DNA from 2 places in the Arthrobacter sp. Soil761 genome. Region 1 is predicted to be linked to the other one. Evidence: predicted binding sites of a transcription regulator. Region 1 holds the regulator's gene; the other holds the start of a gene.

Region 1 (8,441 bases):
TCAGTTCGGCCACAATGCGGTCCCGCTGCGCCTTGATGTCCTGGACATCGGCCATCAGTGCCTCGCGGTGTTGGAGCGCGGCCAGTGCGGTTGCCTGGGTAATCGCGGACAGGTGGTACGGAAGGCGCACCAGCCGCAGGGCATCGGTGACCTCCGGGGCCGCGGCCATGTAGCCGAGGCGGGCGCCGGCGAGTGCGAAGGCCTTGCTCATGGTGCGGGAAACTATCAGCCGCTCCCGGCCGGGCAGCAGGGTCAGGGCGCTGGGCGTGCCGTCATGCGCGAACTCGTGGTAGGCCTCGTCGACGATCACCACGGTCTGGCTGTCCTCGCCGGCGTCATAGACAGCCTCCACAACGTCAAGCCCCAGGCCGGTCCCCGTGGGGTTGTTGGGCGAGCAGAGGAAGACGATGTTGGGCCGCAGCTCCTCGACCTGCCGGGCGGCGGATTCGGCGCTCAGGTCGTAGCCTTCCGAGCGCACTCCCGTGATGTATTGGGTGTCGGTTCCGCTGGCGAGCAGGGGGTACATGGAGTACGTGGGTGGAAAGCCCAGGGCGGTGCGGCCGGGGCCGCCGAAGGCCTGGAGGATCTGCTGCAGGACCTCGTTGGAGCCGTTGGCTGCCCAGAGGTTTGATTCGTCGAGCCCGTGCCCCAGGTATTCCGCGAGAGCTTTCCGCAGGTCGGTGAATTCCCTGTCCGGGTACCGGTTGAGGCCTGCAGCTGCTTCCGTGACCGCCGCGCTGATGGCGGCGCGCACGTCCGCCGGAACACCATGGGTGTTCTCATTGACGTTCAGCAAAATGGGAACGTCCAGTTGGGGTGCCCCGTAGGGGGTCAGCCCGCGAAGATTGCTGCGGAGGGGAAGTCGGTTCAGACGCTCTAGCTGGTCGTTCACCTGAACAGTTTAGTTGCCGCGGCAACTACCGGAAAATGTGACGGATTCTGTTCGCCACCGGCGTTGCTGTCCCGGTCATCTTTCTCAAAGGCCAACACCAGGTGCCGCTCAGTGCGTGGGGACGAACAGCTGCTGCCCCGGCAGCACAGCGGCGGCCGGAAGGTTGTTGAGCTGGACGATGTCCGCCACCACGTCCCGGGCATCGCGGTCCGGAGCAACAGCGCCTGCGATGCTCCACAACGACTGGCCCGCCTGCACCGTCACGGTGACCGTCGGCGTCACGGCCAAATCCGCAGCTGAATCGGATGCCTTGGCCGGTGCGTTGAAAAGTCCGGACAGGGACAGCAGGAGTACCGCGAGGAGCACAAGCGGAACTCCGATCAGGACGATCCGCCCCCGGCGGGTCAGCCGCAGGGGCGCTGCTGACGGCGTCCGGCGCTGCGAGGGCTTCCGGGTCTGCAGGGAAACGCGGTGCGTAGGTGAAACCTGGTGAAGAGATAAAGCTGACATGAACTAAGCCCTCCTGGACCTGCCGTGCTGCCCGGGTGTCCGCCCGCTGCCGCCCTGCCGTTCACACCGTGTCCGGAGCTCCTCCGGCCATGTTTTCGAACGGGGCAATCGCTGGTTAGAACACATGTTCGAACTTTGCTTGTTAAGTTTTAGCACCTATCAACGAACAATGTCGAGACTCGCTAGAACAAATGTTTGGAAAAGCAATGTGGCTGGCCTAGCTTTGAACCAAAGAACAACCACCACTGAAGTTGAACAGCAGGGTCTGACAATGACAGTGGGAGTCCTTCCGGCGGCGCTGTGGAACAGGCCGCAACGGAAGATCCGGCGGCAAGCGAAAGGCATTGGCGAATATGGCAGCAGCAGCCGCCGGGGGCAGGACCGCCCCGCAACCCAGGAAGACCGCCAAGGGCTTGACCCCCCGGCAGAAGAAGATCCTCGAAACCATCCAGCGCTCGGTCAATGACAACGGCTACCCGCCCTCCATGCGGGAGATCGGCGACACGGTTGGCCTGGCCAGCCTGTCCAGCGTGACCCACCAGCTCTCGCAGCTGGAGAAGCTGGGTTACCTGCGGCGCGACCCCAAACGGCCGCGGGCCATGGAGGTGCTGATGCCCCTCACGCTGGACAGCGGAAGCAATGCCGCCGGCGCCTCCCCCGCGCCGCAGGCCACGGGCGGCGGTGCCACGGTAACGGAGCTGCCCACCGCGCTGGATACGGCCATGGTTCCGCTGGTTGGCCGGATTGCTGCCGGCGGTCCCATCCTCGCTGAGCAGCTCGTGGAGGATGTCATGCCGCTCCCCCGCCAGCTGGTCGGCCAGGGCGAGCTCTTCATGCTTAGGGTGGCCGGCGACTCCATGGTGGATGCCGCCATCTGTGACGGTGACTGGGTGGTGGTGCGGCGCCAGGCGGACGCAGCCAACGGGGACATCGTTGCTGCCCTGCTGGATGACGAGGCAACCGTCAAGACATTCCGCCAGCGCGACGGCCACACCTGGCTGCTGCCCCAAAACACGCAGTACGAACCCATTCTGGGCGACCATGCCACCATCATGGGCAAGGTTGTCTCGGTCCTGCGTTCCCTCTGACCGGGTCTCCCGCGAAGGGACGGCCTGCCGGAAATTGCACGGCGGCTGCCCCCGCTGGCGTCGTTCGCCTGCCGGGCCCTACGTGGCCGCGTCCGCGCCCAGCCTGGCCAATGCCGCCAGCGCCTTGCTGCGGTCCGTGGTAGCCCAGAACGGCGGCAGAGCGCCGCGGAGGAATCCGGCGTAGCGCTCTGTTGCCAGCCGGGAATCCAGAACGGCCACCACGCCCTTGTCTCCCGTGGACCGGATCAGGCGGCCGGCACCCTGGGCCAGCCTGATGGCGGCATGCGTGGCCGAGACGGACATGAAGCCGTTTCCGCCGGCCTGGGCCACGGCACGCGAACGCGCGGTCATCAGCGGATCATCCGGCCTGGGGAACGGGATGCGGTCGATCACCACCAGGCGGCAGGAGCCTCCCGGAACGTCAACCCCCTGCCACAGGGACATAGTCCCGAAGAGGCAGGTGTCCGGTTCGTCGGCGAACTGCTTCACCAAAGCGGTCATGGTCGACTCGCCCTGGCAGAGGACAGTCACATCGAGCTTCGGCCGCAGGGCGTCGGCAGCCTCTTCGGCAGCCCGTCGGGATGAAAACAGGCAGAGGGCACCCCCGCCGGACGCTTTGATGAGCGCTTCCAGTTCCTCCAGCGCCTCCGGCGAAACGCCGCGGCCCGGCTTTGGCAGGTGGCCGGCCACGTAGAGGATGCCCTGTTTCGGGTAGTCGAAGGGCGAGCCGACATCCACACCCGTCCAGCTGGGTGCGCCGTCGCCGATAAGGCCCAGTCCCCCGGCCGCGGGTTCAAATGCCGAGCCAATGGCGAGGGTTGCGGACGTCAGCACGACGGTGTGCCCGGCGAAGAGTCCTTCCCGGAGCCTGCCTGCCACGGACAGCGGCGCGATGTTGACCAGCACCGGGGCATTGTCATCGGGCTGGGAATATCCCTGGCCGGGATCGAACGTGCCGGCCCGGGAAAACCACACGACCTCGCGGTTTTCACGGGCAGCAATAAGCCGCTCACACAATTCCAGGATGAGCATGAGGCGGGACCGGGCCAGCTGGCGGCCGCCGTCGGCCGTGGCGTTGCTGTCCCCCTTGGAATCGGACAACGCGGCCCGGCACGCCTCCCGCAACTGGTCCATGCAGTCCAGCTGTTCGTCGTTCAGCCCGTTGGGAAGCAGGCCGCTGGGCGCACCGGCGAGGGCCAGTTCAAGGTTTGCGGCTGCGGCGTTCAGCGCGTCCACCGTGATGGCGGTATGTTTGCGGGCGCCGGAAGCGGCAGCGTGGACCATGGCCACCGACAGCTGACCGGACACGGCTCCGGTGACCCGGTCCTGCAACTCGTGCGCTTCATCCACCACCACGACGTCGTACTCGGGCAGGACTGCAAGTCCTTCGAAGGCGCTGACGGCCAGCATGGCGTGATTCGTCACCACCACATCTGCCTCGGCTGCGTCCTGCCGGGCCAGCTCGCTGAAGCACTCGGCGGCCATGGGGCACTTTTGGGCCCCCAGGCACTCCATGGAAGTGACGGAGACCTGGCGCCAGGCACGGTCCGTCACACCCGGCAGGAGCTCATCCCGGTCCCCGGTGGCCGTCTTCTCCGCCCACTCGCGGAGCCGCACCACCTCCTTGCCAAGCTGGGACGAGGGTCCGCCCACGGAGGCGGCAAAGTGCGGGACGCTGGTGTCTTCGCCCAAAGAGAAAAGCTGACCCTCGGAAGGCTCCTCGGAGGGGAACCCGCCTTCCAGTTTGTGCCGGCAGACATAGTTTGACCGGCCTTTCACCAAGGCAACCTTGACCGGCCGTTCCAGGGCCGGGGTGATGTTCTTCAGCAGCCGCGGCAGGTCCCTGCCAACAATCTGGGTTTGCAGGGCCAGCGTGGCCGTGGACACCAGAGCGGGCTTGTTGCTCTCCAGGGCGTGGGCGATGAGCGGCACCAGGTAGGCCAGCGACTTGCCCGTGCCCGTGCCCGCCTGGACCAGCAGGTGGTTGCCGGTTTTGATGGCCCGGGCCACCTGCCGGGCCATCTCGTGTTGTCCGGTGCGGCTTTGTCCGCCCATGCCGGCGACGGCGCGGTCGAGCAGTTCGATGACGAACTGCTCGCCGGCCGTCTGCGCGGTTTCGCCGGCGGCGGGGTCACTCATTGACGATGAATGGTTCCAGTTCGGACGCCAGGCCCTCGCGGACCTTCACCGCAGCCCTGGTACCTGCCTCAACGTGGTCAACGCTGAGGATTTCAGCGTCGGACTCATGGAGCTTGCTGACCAGGTCTCCGCGGTCATACGGGATGAGGAGTTCCATCTTGACCGAAGGCCGGGGAATGGCTTCGCTGATGGCCTTCAGCAGTTCCGGGATGCCCTCACCCGTCCGGGCCGAGACCACCACATGCCGCGGTTCGCGCTGCTTCAGGCGCTCCACCACGAACGGGTCAGCTGCATCAGCCTTGTTCAGCACGATGATCTCCGGCACCTTGCGGGCATCAACTTCGCTCAAGACCTTCCGGACGGCGGCGATCTGCCCTTCGGGGTCCGGATGCGACACGTCCACCACGTGCAGGATCAGATCCGAGTCCGCCACTTCCTCGAGGGTCGAACGGAAGGCCTCCACCAGCTGGGTGGGCAGCGAACGGACGAATCCGACGGTGTCGGCCAGGGTGTATCCCAGGCCGTCCGCGGTTTCCGCCTTGCGGACGGTGGGATCCAGGGTGGCGAACAGTGCGTTCTCCACGAGGACTCCGGCGTCCGTAAGCCGGTTCAGCAGTGAGGACTTGCCGGCGTTGGTATACCCGGCAATCGCCACGGAGGGCACTTCATTACGACGGCGGTTGGCCCGCTTGGTCTCGCGTGCCGGCTTCATTGCGGCGATTTCACGCCGCAGCTTCGCCATGCGGGTACGGATCCGGCGCCGGTCCAACTCGATCTTGGTTTCACCAGGACCTCGGGAGCCCATGCCGGCGGCAGCGCCACCCACCTGGCCACCGGCCTGGCGGGACATCGACTCACCCCAGCCGCGGAGGCGCGGAAGCAGGTACTCGAGCTGCGCGAGCTCCACCTGCGCTTTGCCTTCACGGCTCTTGGCATGCTGGGCGAAGATGTCAAGGATCAGCGCCGTGCGGTCGATGACCTTGACCTTGACGATGTCCTCAAGTCCGCGGCGCTGGGAAGGCGCAAGTTCAGCGTCCACCACCACCGTGTCCGCGCCCGTGGACATGACGATGTCCTTGAGCTCCAGTGCCTTGCCTGACCCCAGGAAGGTTCCCGGGTCCGGCTTGTCACGGCGTTGCACCATGCCATCCAGGACCTCCGAACCGGCGGTCTCGGCGAGGGCTGCCAGCTCACGCAGCGAGTTTTCGGCGTCGGCAAGCGTTCCCTCGGACCAAATCCCGGCCAGGACCACGCGCTCCAGGCGCAGCTGGCGGTATTCAACCTCGGTGACGTCTTCGAGCTCGGTGGACAGGCCTGCCCTTCGGCGCAGCGCGCGCCGTTCCTCGAGGTCCTGCTGGTCGCCGTCGTATGTTGAGTGTTCTTCGTCGAGCCGGGAAATGGCCTGCGCCTTGCCGAGCACCGCTTTTCCATTGCCGCTGCTCTCACCGCCGGGCGTGCTGACAGTCTTGGCCGGGACGTCCTTGGCGAGGATCCGGTCGATAACAGCCTGGATTTCCTGCGGACTCATGTCCTGGGCGGCTGGATCGGAACCGGTGTTGGGCTGGCTGGTCATGGTCTCCTTTGAAGATTCGGCAATTCCAGAATAGTGCTGATTGCTTGGAAGTTGGAACGTATTCGCGCTGGGCTGACGGCCTGCGGTCATGCAATTCTCCTGGTTGTCTCGCGGCCGGCTGCGATGCCGGGGCCGGGATGCCGCGTCAGAAGGGCGGCAGGGCTAAAAAGGCCGGAAAAATAGCGGGAAGTGCAGCAGGAGGCTGACTTTCGAGTATCGTCCGGCGGCCGGGCAGAACAGATGCGTCTGGCCGGTGCACAAGCGGAAGGCTGAAAAACCTGCATCGCTGCGGGACGGGCTGTCGCTGGAGGACAGGCTGCGGGGACGGGCGTGGCCCGTGCCGGCTACTCGAAGATCAGGAACATGCCATCCAGCGTAGCAGAGGGGGTTCTGCACGGTTTCCCATTACGCTGCAAGGGGAACTACTCTGGCCAGTTATGGAGTCCGCACACTATTTCAGCACGTCCCCCGCCGGCCCCTTTACCCGTAAGCCACTCACGGTGGAGCTGGCCGGCGAGACCCGCAGGCTCCACACCTCCGCGGGAATCTTCAGCCCGGACGGGATCGACAAGGGCACCGCAGTGCTCCTCGCCGGTGTTCCGGCGCCGCACCCCCAGGGGAACCTGCTGGATATCGGATGCGGCTGGGGGCCCATCGCACTCACCATGGCGCTGCTGGCGCCCGGGTCGACGGTCTACGCCGTGGACGTCAACGAACGCTGCGTCGCCCTGACCAACGAAAACGCGGCCGCGCTGGGGCTGTCCAACGTCGTCGCCAGTACACCCCAGGAGGTGGACGCCGGCGTCAGGTTCGACACCATCTGGTCCAACCCGCCCATCCGGATTGGCAAGGAGGAACTGCACGCCCTGCTGAAGCTGTGGCTTCCGCGCCTCGCGGACGGCGGCACGGCATGGCTGGTGGTACAGAAGAACCTGGGCTCGGATTCGCTCCAGCGCTGGCTGGCCGCCGAACTGGACAGTTCCTATACCGTGACCCGCGAGTCAACGTCCAAGTCCTTCCGGATCCTGAAGGTTACGAAAGCGTCCCGCTCGCCACAATGACGGCGGGGCCGCTGAGTTCCACGTGCTCGTGGCCGGCGGGGCCGGCGAAGAACTTCACGCCCACCACACCTCCGGGAACGTTGACCCGCCAGGCATCAGGGGCTTCCGCGCCGGCCCAGTGCCGGATGGCGACGGCGGCAGCACAGGCCCCCGTTCCGCAGGACTGGGTCTCCCCCACGCCTCGCTCATGCACCCGCATGGTCACGGATCCGACGCCGTCATGGACCAGAGGCTCCGCAGGGACGACGAACTCCACATTGGTCCCATTCACGGGGACCGGATCGACCTTGGGAGCCGTGAAGAGGCGGGTGCCTTCGAGCTCGCTGAGTTCCGCGAGGGCCACTACGGTGTGTGGGTTGCCCATGCTCACGGAGAGGGCCGGCCGGGGAACTTCCAGGCCGTCGGCAGTAACCAGGGAATCCATCGCCTTGGCGCTGGCCTCCCCGGGGAATATGAACTCCCACGGGCCCATGTCCACCGCGTAACCGTTCCCTGTCCGGACCACGGTCTTGACCCCTCCGCGGGTGCCGATGGTGAGTGATCCGCCGTCGGGCAGGTCGATCAGGCCCTCGGACCGCAGGAAGTGGACGAAGACCCGCACGCCGTTGCCGCACATTTCAGACAGTGAGCCGTCGGCATTGCGGTAATCCATGAACCATTCCGCGTCCGGGGCATCGGTGAGCAGTTCCCGGCCTTCCGGCAGGAAACGGGACGGGACAGCCCTGATCAGGCCGTCGGCGCCGATTCCCCGGTGCCGGTCGCAGAGCGCTGCGGCCTGGTCTGCGCCGATGGCGTGCACCCCCTCGGGATCGGCCACCAGGACGAAGTCGTTGCCGGTGCCATGCCCCTTGGAAAAGCGGAGCCCGCTCAGTGCGTGCAAGGCAGTCCCAGTGGCTTCTGCGGGGGTTGCATTCATGGTCACAAGCGTAACGGCGGATGCCGCCGGTGCTGAAACCGCGGCTACCGGCCCGGATCCTGGACGCACACCTCGGCCGCCTTACCCGTCAGCTCCGGGTCCTGCCAGTTCAGCCAGGTGATGCGGGGGTCGGCGCGGAACCACGTCAACTGGCGGCGGGCGAACTGCCGGGTGGCCACGATTGTTTCCTCTGCGGCCTGCTCAACTGTTGACGTGCCGTCGATGACCCGCAGGAACTGTGAATAGCCCAGTGCACGGGATG
Region 2 (8,441 bases), on a different contig from region 1:
CCAGCCGCGGAACGGGGCCGTCCTGCCTGCGCTTGCCGGAGCAGCCGCAGCGGTCATCTTCGGCACTGACTGGATACCTGCGGATCTCACCCTCGAAACCATCAAACTCAAGGGGATCGCGATCCCTCAATACCGGGGACAGAACGTCACGAATGGCGTCACGGTCAGCGCATGAGCAAGGACTCGACGGCTCGCGTGGCTGTCGTTGGAAGCATCAACCGCGACACATCAATCCGGGTGCTTCGACTCCCGCGCCCAGGCGAAACCACACTAGCAATCAGCGCTACTCAATCCGGCGGGGGGAAAGGAGCCAATCAAGCTGTCGCGGCAGCGCGGGCCGGCGCGGTGTTGACCACCCTTATAGGTGCCATCGGAGACGACCCTGCCGGGAAGGAACTGATGCAGGCCTTTTGCAATGAGGGCATCGACACCCTTCTCGAAGTAGTGGAAGGTGAGGCGACGGGGCAAGCATTCGTCAGCGTCTCAGAAGACGGAGAGAACTCGATCATCGTTGTGCCCGGCGCGAACACAGAGTTCCGCAGATTGACGCCCCAAGCTGCAGAAGCTGTAGCCCAGGCCAACGTCATTCTGTGCCAGCTCGAGACGCCCGCGGAACTGCTTTTCGACGTAGCAGGAGCACGGTCAGCCCAGTCCCTGCTCATCCTTAACGCGGCTCCGGCCCTACCCTTGGGTGAAACGGTATGGGATCTGGTGGATTTGCTGATCGTGAACGAACACGAGGCCGCTGAGTACGCGGGCGGTGGTCATGGTGACATTAACGTCATCGTCGCGCGCCTACTCTCCAAAGTGCCGATGGTGGTCATCACTCTCGGCAGTGAGGGCTGTGCATTTTTCGACACGAACGGCGAACACATACGGGTGCCAGCTCATGCCATTGAAGCGGTTGACTCAACAGGTGCCGGTGATACATTCTGCGGCGTCTTCGCCGCGCAGCTGGCACTCGGTGAGCCGATCGAGGAAGCCATGAAGGCGGCCGTGGCGGCTGCTGCGATAGCCGTAAGCAGACCCGGCGCGCAGACAGCAATACCCACGTTCAAAGAAGTAGGACAGCTCCTGCGATCGGATGCCGACCCCGCAGGAACCCACTACCCCCTCTAGGGAGCCGCAGCGGTTCCAGCTCCCGGGCCAGTTGTGAAAACGGCTGCTCTCACATGGCTTTCACGCTCGTCTCGGGCACCTTTGGAAACCTGCGGATTGGGCCTCGCTAAAGGGCGCCCCAATCCGCAGGTTTCCATCTCTCAGGTGAAGATCCACCAACCAAGTACAAGAAAAGCTGGACAAATTGGAATACAGATACTTAGGCAATAGCGGGTTCAAAGTCTCGGAGATCACGTTCGGCAACTGGCTGACCCACGGCTCCCAGGTGGAGAACGACATCGCCGCCCAATGCGTGCGGGCCGCCCTCGACGCCGGCATCAGCACCTTCGACACGGCGGACGTTTACGCTGATACGGCCGCGGAAACCGTCCTGGGCCAGGCCCTGAAGGATGAGCGCCGAGAATCCTTGGAAATCTTCACCAAAGTTTTCTTCCCCGCAGGCGCAAAGGGCAAGAACGATTCGGGCCTCTCCCGGAAACACATCATGGAATCCATCAACGGTTCGCTGCGGCGGCTGCAGACGGACTACGTGGACCTGTACCAGGCCCACCGCTACGACTTCGAAACGCCGCTGGAGGAAACCATGCAGGCGTTCGCGGACATCGTCCGGCAGGGCAAGGCGCTGTATATCGGCGTGAGCGAGTGGACGGCGGACCAGCTCCGCGAGGGGCACAGGCTGTCCAGGGAACTGGGCTTCCAGCTCATCTCCAATCAGCCGCAGTACTCCATGCTGTGGCGCGTGATCGAGGCCGAGGTGGTCCCGGCGTCGGAAGAGCTAGGCGTGTCCCAGATTGTCTGGTCACCCATGGCCCAGGGCGTCCTGAGCGGGAAGTATCAGCCCGGCCAGCCCGCCCCCGAAGGCAGCCGCGCCACGGACGAAAAGGGCGGTGCCAGGATGATCCAGCGCTGGATGCGCGACGACGTCCTGGCAGCCGTGCAGGAACTGAAGCCGGTTGCGCAGGAAGCAGGCCTGTCCATGCCGCAGCTCGCCGTGGCCTGGGTGCTGCAGAACCCCAACGTCGCGTCGGCGATCGTGGGCGCCTCCCGGCCCGAGCAGATTGCCGACAGTGTGGCTGCCGCCGGCGTGAAGCTCGAGGCGGAGGTCCTGAAGAGGATCGACGACGCCGTCGGTGGCCTTGCTGAACGGAACCCGACCCAGACGAAAGGTTTTATGCCTGCAAATCGATGAGCCCATGCGGGGGGCCTTCCGCGTCCCACTAGGCATACGCGGACGACGCGCGTTTTTACCCGGACATTCGCCACCGCTTATCCCAGAGGTTTCTCGGGCAGAATGGCCTCATGTGCGGCAGATATGTAATGTCCAAAGCCACCGGAGACCTTCTCGGCCACTTTGAGGCCAAAGAGGTCGAGGGAAGTCCCCCGCCGCCCAGCTGGAACGTTGCGCCGACCCAGAGCGTGCCGATCGTTGCCGAACGCTTGGATGAGGGCACGATTGACCGGCACCTGCTCGTCGCCCGTTGGGGTCTGGTCCCGTCCTGGGCAAAGGACATCAAGATCGGCTCCAAGCTGATTAACGCCCGCAGTGAATCAATCCTGGAGAAGCCGTCCTTCCGTAAGGCGGCGGTGAAGCGCCGTGCGATCGTCCCGGCGGAGGGCTATTACGAGTGGCAGAAGACTGAGGACGGTAAGAAGATCCCGAACTATCTCTACTCAGAGAAAGAGGCCCTGTTGGGGTTCGCCGGCCTCTATGAGTGGTGGGCTGATCCGGCTCTGGCCGAGGACGATCCGGAAAGGTGGCTGCTCAGCTGCACGGTGCTCACCACGACAACCCAGGACGCGTTGGGGCACGTCCATGATCGGTCCCCAGTCATCATCCCGCGGGACCGGTTCGCTGAATGGTTGGACCCGGATCTGACTGACAAGGACGGCATCCAGCACTTGCTGGACTCTATGCCGGAACCGACCCTGACACCTCGAATTGTCAGCCCTCGGGTCAACAGCGTGCGGAACAACGGGCCGGAGCTCATCGAGCCCGCTGAGCCTGCAGCCAAATAGAGTCATGCCGTGATACTTACCGGCACCATTACCAACCCGGACGGCAGCTACAACCACATCGAGGCCGAAGGCGACACTTACGAAGAAGCACGGGAAAACCTCTACGCGCTGCTGGAAGAAGGTCAAAACCTCATCGTGATCCGCACGGATCGCTAACCCTCGTGAAGCCGGGCCGGCAGGACGACATCGGGAGGGGATAGCTCCGGCCGAGCCCTGAGTATGCGCAGGGGGTGCCGGAAGGACCTTCCGGACCATGCGGTGTCGGCAGAGACCTCGACAACCAAGGGTTCCACGAGTGTCAATGCCACGGGTTCCTTGTCCCGGTTGAACCTGTCCAGGGCCGTGCCCTTCACGATGGCCGGCCACGGGTGCTCACCCTTTGGGGGTTGCAGCCACCGGGCCAGTTCCCGGCTTTCCTTCGTCTTCAGTGGGGTGGATCGGCCGACGATCCGCAGCTTGCCGTCCAGGATGAGGCCAGCGACGACCTCGGCGGGTTGGATGATCGGCCCGATCACGGCGCCGCAGATGATGTCCACTGTTTCCCTGTGCTTGAGCTTCATCCAGGAACGGGCCCCGGGCGTGTAGGGCTGATTTGTGCCTTTGATGACCAGCCCCTCGATCCCGGTGTGCGGAAGCTCTTCGAGCCACTGCTCGGCGACACTCCGGTCCGTGGTGGTGGGGGAGAGGGACAGCGGCGGTTCCCAGCTATTGGCGAGTTCCTCCAGGAGCGCACGGCGGTCACTTAACGGCAGAACCCTTGCGTCATGCCCGGCCACGGCCAGGACGTCGAAGGCAACATAGTTGGCTGGCGCTGCCATGACCAGACCTGGCAGGGTTCTTGGTCCGGCGCCCAAGCGCTGCTGCAGGGCGTCAAAGTTCAGCCGTCCCTGGCTCCAGATCACGGCTTCGCCGTCGATCACACATCCCGGAGGAACGGCCGAGATGATCGCTGAACAGAGTTCGGGGAAGTACCCAGAAAGTTCCTTCCCTTGCCTGGACCACAGTGTGGCGCCGTGGTCATCCCGAACTGCAACGCATCTGTACCCATCCCACTTGGGTTCAAATAGCAAGGAATCGTGTGCTGCGTCAGGTCGGGGCATTCTAGTGATCGCCCGCGCGAGGGCAACCTTAACTGGCGGTTCAAGGCCTGCCGGCAGACGTGCCCCCGAACGCGTTGGTCCCATAGCCTCACACTACGCACAGCCCCGGGCTCTCGAGTATCAGTATCAGGAAGGTCGGATCCGGTTGTTGGTAAGATGGTGCCACACCCCCAGCTGGCTTCGGCCGCTGGTTAGAAGGCCCCGAGCAATCGGGGCCTTCGGAATTTAAGAGCCTCCTTACGCTTCAGCTGCCCGGTGCTACACACTTCGCAGCCTGGGCATCAGCCTTCGGTGACGGATTCAAGCAACCACTGATCCGAGAGGGGTTCGCGGCGAAGTTCAAAGGTCCGCAGCTGCGAGTCCGACCCGCCGAGCCGAACCTGAACCCGCCAGTGTTCGATGTCTACGACGTTCCCGACTCCTACGGGCACGCTACGGCGGGTTTCCCACCAGGAGTCCCTGGTGAACCAATGGACAGGTTCTTCGGTCACCGCCCAGATTTTGTCGTCGTAGCGGACGGCCAGGGGAGTGCCGGCCTTGGTGAACCGGACATCCACTGGGGTGTTGAGAGTGGGGGCTTCTGGGGTGATGGTCATGTGCTTGGTGTCTTCCTGGCGGTGCAGAGGGCTGGTCAGGCGGCTTTGACGAGGGGAAGTTCGTCCCAGTGGGTGGTGTATCTGGGGGATAGCATGTCGCGTTTCATGGTCCAGTCCGGGCCGCCGCGGATGCCGCCGTGGCCCAAGCCGATGGAGCCGCGGCCGTACCTTCGGGTGACGTCCTCCAGAAGGCTTCCGATGTGCCGTTCCTCGTGCGGGTTCTCGAACAGTGACAGGGGCGCCTGGTTTCCGGTGGGGCGCAGGTCGGTGACCATGATCCCGGCCCTGGCGTACCGGACGCCCTCGACAATCCTGGGCAGGAGGGCGTGGCCGGCTTTGGTCAGGATCACCGGGTCAGCGGTCGGCATCGGCAACGGCACGCAGACGGACGGGTAGGAGGTGTCGTTGGGGTTGAAGTGCGAGGTGCCGGCGAACGCGGTGAGGACTTTGGCCTGCAGGCCGTGTTTGGCCAGCCGGGCCGAGGCCTGCTGCCCGTAGACGCTCATGACCTGCCGGATCCCGGCGGCCGTGGTGATGGGTTTGGCGAACGAGCGGGAGAAGATCAGCTGGTCCCGGCCGATCCGTTCTTCTTCCATGGGGATGCAGGGCGTTCCCTGCAGTTCCAGGACGGTGCGCATCATCACGACCGAGAACTTGTCCCGGATCGCGACCGGGTCGGCCCGGACCAGGTCGGCGATGGTGAAGATACCCATCACGTTCAGCCGTCTGGTCAGCCTCCCGGCGATGCCCCACACTTCTTCCACGGACAGCCGGCCCAGCAGGGCCTCCCGCTCGACAGCGGGGACGGAGTCCCAGTGGCAGACCCCGGCGAAGGCCTTGTTGTTCTTCGCCCACTTGTTGGCCAGCTTCGCCAGCGTCTTCGTCGGGGCGATCCCGACACAGACCGGCACACCGACGTTCCGCCGGACGGCCGCTTTCATGGACCTGCCCATCGCGGCCAGCTCAGCGGGTGTGCCTTTGACGCCGAGGAAGGCTTCGTCGATGCTGTAGACCTCCAGCCAGGCCGAGTAGCGGCCCAGCAGTTCCATCACCCTGGCGCTGATGTCCCCGTACAGCTCGTAGTTGCTGGAGAGTGCGACCAGGCCCCATTCCTTCGCCCGCGGCGCGAGTTTGAACCACGGCTCACCCATGCCGATGCCCAAGGCCTTAGCCTCGGGGGAGCGGGTAACAGCGCACCCGTCGTTGTTGGACAGCACGATCACGGGTTTGCCTTCCAGTGAAGGGTCGAACGCCCGCTCCGCGGAGGCGTAGAAACAGTTCACGTCCACGTGCGCGATCTGGGGCATATGCCGCATCAACGCCGGCTTAGACATCGCCGGCCCCTAAACGTGATGGAGGCATCGGGTCGCGACGCCCCAAATAGTCAGGTCGGACAGGGCCGGCACTTCGATGTCCGGGTACGCCGGGTTCTCTGCCTGCAGCACCACACCTGTGGGAGTGATGCGCAGCCGCTTAATCGTCAGCTCCCCGTCCAGCACCGCCACCACCACACAGCCGTCGTACGGTTCCAGTGCCCGGTTCACGATCAGCTCGTCACCGTCGCTGATCCCGGCGCCCTCCATGGACTCCCCGGACACCCGCACCACATAGGTGCTGGTGACGTCCTTGATCAGGTGCGCGTTCAGGTCCAGTCGGCCGTCAAAGTAGTCCTGCGCCGGCGACGGAAAACCCGCCGCCACCGGCACCGGAGAGACCAGCACCGACAACAGAGAAACGCCCGCATCTATCACACGGGGACCGACAATAATGCCCACAACACACCTTTATTCGAATATATGTTCGAGGTTATTCAGTCTAGTCCCAAGGGCTGACAGCCGGCACCGAAAAGAACGGGTTATACCCAATGGGGACAGCTTTGAGCTGTGCGGAGGGCTCCACCTGCCCGCCAGTGGGCATAACCCGTTCCCTCAGGCCTTGGGTTCCGCTGCGCTTCACCCTGTCCGGCGTCCGCTGGTGCGGCCGACTGTTGGGTCCAGTGCCGGCTCCGCAGGGCTCCGCCGTCCCTGAACCTGGTGTGTCTACGACGTTTTTTGGCTGCTGTCCTTCGGATCGTACGTGCCCGCTCCACCCCGTCTAGCCCCTCCTTCGTCGGGGCCTGCAGGCCAGGAATTTCCTTCGGCGCTCCTGCGTCGCTTATTTCCTCCAGGAATTTCCCGCCCTTTGCCCTTGCGGGTAGACGGGCCTCCGTCGGGCACAGCTCCGCAAAGCTCCGCCAGCAGCCAAAAAACAACGGGGGGAGAGGGGAAGCTGGCCGGTCACCACTGGTCGCCCCACCCACCACAATCCTCTGCAAAAGGAGCAACACCATGAACGAGTCCATCAAGTTCACCGCCCCCGCCGACATCCTGGCCTTCATCCCACACACGCTGGGACAGACCCCTACGGAATCCTTTGTCGCCCTCACGGTGCAGGGCAACAAGCTCGGCGCCACCCTCCGCGTCGACGCCCCGTTCGGGCAGGACCCGGTCGGCTACGCCCAGACCATCGTCAGCTACCTGACTGCCGACGAAGCTGCCACCGGCAGCCTGCTGGTCATCTACACCGACGAAAAGACCAACGACGGCGACCGCCCCTATGCCGGGTACTTGGAGGCACTGCGGACCGAGCTTCAAACTGCCGGGATGCCGCTGCAGGAGGCATGGCTGGTGACTTCCGAACTGTGGCGGAACTACCACTGCGCGGACCCCATCTGCTGCCCGGACCAGTCGCTGGATGCCATCACCACGAGCAACGGCAATGCCGCCTTGATCTACCGGGGGAGTGTTGTCACCGGGTTCACCGCCCCGGCACCGTTCACCGGCGATGAGAAGGCCCGCGAGGCGATTGCCGCGCACAAGCCCGACGGCTGGCCCGAAGACCTCGAAGCCAGCCGCGCCGCGTGGGCCAAGGTACTCGATGACCCCAAGAGCCTGACCACCGAAACCGCGCACCAGCTCGCAGGAGCCCTGCAGCACCCCACCATCCGGGACTACATGATGGGCGACATCATCACCCACGCGCCCGACCAGTTCACCTCCGTCATGCTCGGAGTGTTCCTCACCCGCCCGGACTGGGCCCGCGTGGACACCGCCCAGGAAGTCGCGTTCGAACTGATGAAAACCACCCCGGAAGGCCAGCGCGCCCCGATGCTGTGCCTGATCGGCTGGCTGGAATGGCTCAAAGGAAAATCCAGTTTCGCCGCCAGATACTTCAAACTCGCCCTCGATGATGTGACCGGATACCGGCTCGCGGAACTGCTGGCCGAACTGGTCAACCGGGGCCTGCTCGCCGACTGCACCCGCGACCCGAAGAAGGCGTATGACCGGCAGCTGAGCCGCTAAACCAAGGCAGGCCGGACCCCACACAAGGGGTTCGGCCTGCCTGTTTGGGTTTCCGAGGTGCGCGGGCGGCCTCCCCCGCCAGGGCTCCTCCGGCCGCGTATGACGCTGCCGCGGGCGCCGCCACTTCCAGCCAGCCCGCAGGAACAGCCGATACTGTGAAAGGACACCGCCGTCCCCACACAGCCAAGGAGCCCGCACGTGGCCGATCCCTTCCGCATGACCGAAGACGATACCGTTGCCCCGGATGCGAGCCCGCTCGAAGACATCCT

What was found. Region 1 encodes LexA, which represses DNA repair genes until DNA is damaged. Its sites were predicted from a motif close to TCGAACANNTGTTCGA; they were not measured.
Region 2: ASG79_RS04490 (LexA family protein) is a predicted target of LexA. The motif match lies at 6,620-6,635, and genes of this name have one in related genera.

What each region holds. Positions count from the first base shown of each region.
Region 1 covers NZ_LMSF01000013.1:17,292-25,732, forward strand. Annotated here, with positions in the region: gene ASG79_RS10945 (histidinol-phosphate transaminase) at 1-892, opposite strand, end outside; gene ASG79_RS10950 (LysM peptidoglycan-binding domain-containing protein) at 1,001-1,402, opposite strand; gene lexA (transcriptional repressor LexA) at 1,756-2,490, shown strand; gene ASG79_RS10960 (ATP-dependent DNA helicase) at 2,569-4,629, opposite strand; gene hflX (GTPase HflX) at 4,622-6,202, opposite strand; gene ASG79_RS10970 (class I SAM-dependent methyltransferase) at 6,640-7,263, shown strand; gene dapF (diaminopimelate epimerase) at 7,235-8,179, opposite strand; gene miaA (tRNA (adenosine(37)-N6)-dimethylallyltransferase MiaA) at 8,224-8,441, opposite strand, start outside.
Region 2 covers NZ_LMSF01000003.1:105,491-113,931, forward strand. Annotated here, with positions in the region: gene ASG79_RS04455 (ADP-ribosylglycohydrolase family protein) at 1-175, shown strand, start outside; gene ASG79_RS04460 (ribokinase) at 172-1,119, shown strand; gene ASG79_RS04465 (aldo/keto reductase family protein) at 1,304-2,308, shown strand; gene ASG79_RS04470 (SOS response-associated peptidase) at 2,419-3,135, shown strand; gene ASG79_RS23430 (hypothetical protein) at 3,145-3,291, shown strand; gene ASG79_RS04475 (ATP-dependent DNA ligase) at 3,288-4,235, opposite strand; gene ASG79_RS04480 (hypothetical protein) at 4,517-4,831, opposite strand; gene ASG79_RS04485 (Y-family DNA polymerase) at 4,867-6,165, opposite strand; gene ASG79_RS04490 (LexA family protein) at 6,175-6,606, opposite strand; gene ASG79_RS04495 (DUF4192 domain-containing protein) at 7,159-8,172, shown strand; gene ASG79_RS23805 (hypothetical protein) at 8,371-8,441, shown strand, end outside.